Regions from separate parts of the Aliivibrio sp. SR45-2 genome, predicted to be linked through region 1. Evidence: riboswitches for the same ligand, from Rfam matches in the RefSeq annotation. Region 1 holds a riboswitch; the other holds the start of a gene.
What was found. A riboswitch is a leader RNA that binds a small molecule or an ion and turns the genes downstream of it on or off. The one in region 1 is predicted to bind thiamine pyrophosphate.
Positions count from the first base shown of each region.

Region 2: another riboswitch for thiamine pyrophosphate. It lies ahead of thiC (phosphomethylpyrimidine synthase ThiC); the one in region 1 lies ahead of thiB (thiamine ABC transporter substrate binding subunit).

Region 1 covers NZ_CAWPRC010000153.1:26,049-29,245, reverse strand. Annotated here, with positions in the region: gene mpl (UDP-N-acetylmuramate:L-alanyl-gamma-D-glutamyl-meso-diaminopimelate ligase) at 1-882, shown strand, start outside; gene AACV33_RS10775 (flavin prenyltransferase UbiX) at 884-1,513, shown strand; TPP riboswitch at 1,553-1,666, shown strand; gene thiB (thiamine ABC transporter substrate binding subunit) at 1,718-2,734, shown strand; gene thiP (thiamine/thiamine pyrophosphate ABC transporter permease ThiP) at 2,796-3,197, shown strand, end outside.
Region 2 covers NZ_CAWPRC010000227.1:75,961-79,157, forward strand. Annotated here, with positions in the region: gene crcB (fluoride efflux transporter CrcB) at 54-434, opposite strand; gene AACV33_RS21395 (universal stress protein) at 616-1,038, shown strand; TPP riboswitch at 1,208-1,321, shown strand; gene thiC (phosphomethylpyrimidine synthase ThiC) at 1,480-3,197, shown strand, end outside.

The DNA.
Region 1 (3,197 bases):
GAATATGACAGTGCTTTTTTTGACAAGCGTTCTAAGTTTGTTCATTACCGTCCACGAACGTTAGTATTAAATAATCTGGAATTTGATCATGCTGATATTTTTGATGATCTTGCTGCAATTCAACGTCAGTTCCATCATCTTATAAGAACGGTGCCTAGTAGTGGTCGTATTTTTGCCCCTAAACAAGATAAACCCTTAGCTGAAGTACTAGAGCAAGGATGTTGGAGTGAGATTGAATTTACGGGTGAAGAAGGAGAATGGAAAGCGAGTAAACTTAAGAAAGACGGCAGCCAATTTGACGTTTATTTCAATGATGAAAATGTTGGGCAGGTAAACTGGAATTTAGTCGGTGATCATAATGTAAGTAATGCTCTTATGGTCGTAGCTTCGGCTCGCCATGTAGGCGTTACCCCAGATTTAGCTTGTGAAGCATTGGGCTCCTTTATCAATACTAAGCGTCGATTAGAGTTTAAAGGTGAGGTTAATGGGGTTACGGTATATGACGATTTTGCTCATCACCCTACTGCAATTGATCTAACGTTAAGCGGTTTACGTAATAAAGTGGGTGATAATAAAATTATCGCAGTATTAGAACCTCGCTCTAGTACGATGAAACTAGGGGTTCATAAAGACACCTTAGCCGGTTCGCTTCATGCCGCAGATTCGGTGTATCTTTTCCAACCTGATAATATTTCTTGGTCCGTTGATGATGTCGCTAAACAATGTGTTCAACCCGCCTATACTCATCATGAGATTAACGCTTTTGTTGATATGATTGTGGCTGAAGCAAAAGAAGGTGATCAAATTCTAGTCATGAGTAATGGTGGCTTTGAAGGCATTCACGGTAAATTACTATCAGCATTAGAGCAAAAGGCTATTTAGGATGTATAAAAAACAGAAAACAATCACCTTAGCAATGACTGGTGCCTCTGGTGCCCCTTATGGATTACGTCTATTGGAGTGTTTGTTGGCTGCTGATTATCAAGTTTATTTTCTTATCTCATCTGCAGCAAGAGTTGTGATGGCAACCGAGCATAATTTAAAATTGCCAAGTGGTCCTGATGCAATGAAAGCGGTCTTAGTTGAACACTTAGGTTGTGATGCCGATAAGTTAATTGTGTGCGGTAAAGAAGATTGGTTTTCTCCAGTGGCTTCTGGGTCGGCAGCACCAAAACAAATGGTGGTATGCCCATGCTCTGCAGGGAGCGTCGCTTCTATTGCTCATGGTATTTCAGATAATTTGATTGAACGGGCTGCTGATGTGGTATTAAAAGAGCGCGGTCAGTTAATTATGGTGGTTAGAGAAACGCCATTTTCTACATTGCATTTAGAAAACATGTTGAAGCTATCTCAAATGGGGACAACGATAATGCCTGCTGCGCCTGGATTTTATCATCAACCAAAATCGATTGAAGATTTAATCGATTTTATGGTCGCTCGTATATTGGATCACCTAGGTGTAGAACAGGGACTTGTTCCTCGATGGGGTTATGATCAGCGTCAGAAGAGTTAATAAACCTCTGGCTCATTAATGCATTCACACATACAATATGGCCTCTCATCGGGGAGCGACTAGCTGAGATTAGTAAACATTGGATAATGCTTACTTAAACCCGTACTACCTGAATCAGATAATGCTGACGTAGGGATTGAGATGACATTCTCATCGAGTATATCAACTTAACCCTGTGTCGCTCAAAAGGACAAAGAGCGCATAATGAAAACACGTTATATATCCCCTCTACTTAAAACATTACCTATCGCTTTAGCTGTTAGTTCTCTCTCTTCTTTTTCTGCTTCTGCTTCTGAAACGCTAACAGTCTATACCTATGATTCTTTTGCTGCCGATTGGGGCCCTGGTCCAACAATTAAAACGGCTTTCGAAAAACAGTGTGGCTGCAATCTTGATCTTGTCGCTTTGGATGATGGCGTTTCTATTTTGAATCGTCTTCGTTTAGAAGGGAGAAATTCAAAAGCGGACATTGTTTTAGGGCTCGATAATAATTTAATGGCAGAAGCGAAAGTAACGGGTTTACTGGTTGAACATAATGTAAATACGGACTCAGTGACGATACCTAATGGTTGGAGTGATAAGACCTTTGTTCCTTATGATTATGGTTATTTTGCTTTCGTATATAACAAAGAAAAAGTAAAGAACCCACCTAAGAGTCTAAAAGAATTAGTAGAACAACGAGATGATTTAACCGTTATTTATCAAGATCCAAGAACCTCTACACCGGGCCAAGGTTTATTGTTATGGATGAAGTCGGTGTATGGGGATGATGTTGCTCAAGCATGGAAACAACTTGCAAAGAAAACCGTCACCGTCACTAAAGGCTGGTCAGAAGCTTACAGTATGTTCTTAGAGGGTGAATCTGATCTTGTTTTGTCTTATACGACGTCTCCGGCATACCATTTACTTGCTGAAAAAGACGATCGATTTGCAGCGGCTAATTTTTCAGAAGGTCATTACATGCAAGTGGAAGTGGCGGCGAAAGTAAAAAATACGCAGCATAATGCGTTAGCTGATGAGTTCTTAGCTTTTATTCTTAGTAAGGAATTTCAATCAGCGATGCCAACGGGAAATTGGATGTATCCAGTGACTAATATTACGTTACCTAAAGGGTTTGAAGACCTTAAGGTTCCGACTAAAGCGTTGTCATTTAGTTCTGCGGAGATTGCGAAACAAAGAAAGTCGTGGATTCGCGAATGGCAACACGCATTAATCTTTTAATCGATGCACTGAAAAGAGCGTATGATGCGTACGTTTCTTTTTGGGACAGATAGATAACATGATGAAAACGAATCCCTTAAATGCCATTCCCTATACCGGCTATATGATCGCTGCTGTGATTGTTATTTTTGTTGGCGGAGCTATTGGTGCATTATTAATCGCGTCACCGAGTATCAATGTCAGTTTAATTTGGTCCGATCCTTATTATATTCATATAACCAAATTTAGTTTTTATCAAGCAACCCTGTCTACGTTGTTTAGTGTGGTACTTGCGGTTCCGACAGCATATGCACTATCTCGTCGCTCTTTTTTAGGACGCGGTCTGTTATTAAAGTTGTGTGCGACGACCTTGGTTTTGCCTGTGTTAGTGGGGGTTTTTGGTTTACTTGCTATTTATGGAAACAGCGGTCTCTTAGCTAAGGTGTTTGCATTTTTTGGTGGTAAATTGCCGTTTTCTATTTAT
Region 2 (3,197 bases), on a different contig from region 1:
TTAAGCGTCTTTTTTATGTCTGCTCGTAAAGAACATACTAAAAAGCAGATAGATTAGCTTTTCATTAATTGAAAGCCAATAAAGCAGGCAGTGATGCTTAAGGTTACATTCAGTAAAATATTTAGACCCGCTTTGATTATTTCTCCTTGTTGCATCAAGATGACATTATCCATCGAGAATGTAGAGAACGTCGTTAGTGCTCCAAGAAATCCAAGCCCTATAATTGGACGCCAAGGCGCGGCTTCAATAATGCCTTGGTTAAGAGAAGACATTAATACACCCATGATAAGAGAGCCGACAATATTGACGGTTAAGGTTCCATACGGAAAGCCTTTACCTAATAGAACGACACAAAGTTCTGAGATCAAATAGCGGGCACAAGCCCCAAATGCGCCACCAAAAGCAATAAAGCCCAATAGCATAAATTGATTCATTGATACCTCGATTAAAATAGAAAGCTAGCTTATTAATAACATAGTTGGATATGAATTTTTATCAATATCTCTTTTAAATACAAAAATGGCAGTGATTACTTAATCATGCTTCTAATTGCAGCAGGTTGATTATAGTTTTATAGTATCAGCGTCGTAAGTTATTCTTTCACAGGAGCAAGATATGAAGTTATACCAAACCATTTTACTCGCATTAAATCCTGATGACAGTAAAGCACATAAGTTAATGGTTAAAGCAGGGGTTCTTGCAAAACAAAATGACGCAGAATTGCATGTCATTTTTGTAGAGGTCGGCATCGGTGATGTTAATTACATGGATGTTGAGCTAGAGCTAGAATCGAGCCATAACGCGTTAGAGTTTAAGCGAATAGAGCAGTTATCTATATTATCTAAAGAATCACCTTATCCTGTTCGCGCTGTACATATTGCTGATGGAAATATCGTAAAACACATCAGTGAGATTGGGGATAAAATCAATACCGATCTCGTGATCATTGGTTACCATAAAAGTAAAATTCACTGGGGGCGTACGCTTGGTGATGAAGTTTCTGATAAATTGAAATGTGATGTCATGATTGCTCAATAAGACATTCTTTACTTAGTCGAATCTGATACAAATCGCTAACAAAGCCGCATATTAATGTGGCTTTTTCTTTTTCTCGATATTTTATTATTTCTTCAATGGAATATTTGCTGTGATTTATTCCTTTCTTTATACTCCGCACTCGTTCAGTTTTTCACCAAGAACTTCTGAAAGAAACTTGTCGGAGTGCTTAGTACTTTTTTAAAGTACGAGCTGAGACCGCGTTGCGGGATCCGTAGAACCTGATCAGGCTAATACCTGCGAAGGGAACAAGAGATAATTTATCACTTAGTGCTGTCATATCATTGTAACTGCAAAGTGTCATTTTCAGCAGATACCTTGAATTAAGTAGACGATTTTTCTACTTTATATTTACGCACACTAAGAACCTCTTGCTACATAATCCGACAAGCAATTATCCTAATTATTACAAGGAATTTTGCTATGTCGTCAAGTCGTAAACAAGCGCGTTTGGATGCTAAATCAAACATTGAGTCGCTTTCTGTTCAACCTTATCCCAATTCAAAAAAAATCTATATCGACGGTTCTAGTCCTGATATTCGTGTTCCAATGCGTGAAATATCATTGGCTGATAGCTTAGTTGGTGGAACAAAAGAAAACCCAACACTGATACCAAACGAACCCATTCAAGTCTATGACACCTCTGGGGTCTATACCGACCCAAATTACGACATTGATGTTTACCAAGGGTTACCTAAATTACGCGAACGTTGGATAGAAGACCGCACTGATACTGAAGTGTTGAAAGGGGTAAGCTCTGTTTATTCTCAAGAACGCCTGTCTGATGAAACACTTGATGAACTTCGTTATGGCAATTTACCCACGATTCGACGAGCCAAACCTCAACAATGTGTGACGCAATTACACTATGCTCGCCAAGGTATCATTACCCCAGAAATGGAATACATCGCGATCCGTGAAAACATGGGTCGTCAAAAATTTGCAGATGAACAACTAAATCATCAGCATCCTGGCCACAGTTTTGGTGCCAACCTTCCAAAAGAAATTACCCCTGAATTTGTACGTAACGAAGTCGCCGAAGGGCGAGCCATTATTCCTGCCAATATCAACCACCCAGAAGCAGAGCCAATGATCATTGGTCGTAATTTTTTAATTAAAGTTAATGCCAATATTGGTAATTCTTCGGTCAGTTCGTCGATTGAAGAAGAAGTAGAGAAGCTGGTTTGGTCTACACGTTGGGGCGGTGATACGGTGATGGACTTATCGACAGGTCGTAATATTCACGAAACACGTGAATGGATCCTTCGTAATAGCCCAGTACCCATTGGCACGGTTCCGATGTACCAAGCACTAGAGAAAGTGAATGGCGTGGCAGAGAATCTAAACTGGGAAGTCATGCGAGATACCTTAATTGAGCAAGCGGAGCAGGGTGTAGATTACTTTACGATTCATGCCGGTTTACTGCTTCGTTATGTACCAATGACGGCGAAACGAGTGACAGGGATTGTTTCTCGTGGCGGTTCTATCATTGCAAAATGGTGTTTAGCGCATCATCAAGAAAGTTTCTTATATACGCATTTTCGTGAAATTTGTGAGATTTGTGCAAAGTACGATGTTTCTCTTTCTTTAGGGGATGGTTTACGTCCGGGCTCAATTGCGGATGCGAATGATGAAGCACAGTTTGCTGAATTGAGAACGCTCGGAGAGTTAACTAAAGTTGCTTGGGAATACGATGTTCAAGTGATTATTGAGGGGCCGGGTCATGTACCAATGCATATGATCAAAGAAAACATGGACGAGCAACTCAAGCACTGTCATGAAGCACCGTTCTATACATTAGGTCCATTAACGACTGACATTGCCCCTGGTTATGATCACATTACTTCGGGGATTGGTGCGGCCATGATTGGATGGTATGGCTGTGCAATGCTTTGTTATGTCACACCGAAAGAACATTTAGGCCTACCAAATAAAGAAGACGTTAAGATTGGTTTGATCACCTATAAATTAGCCGCTCATGCGGGTGATTTAGCCAAAGGTCATCCGGGTGCCCAAATTCGAGATAATGCCTTATCAAAAGCCCGTTTTGAATTCCGTTGGGAAGACCAGTTTAACCTCTCACTTGACCCAATAACTGCTCGTGAATTTCATGATGAAACACTGCCTCAAGAGTCAGGCAA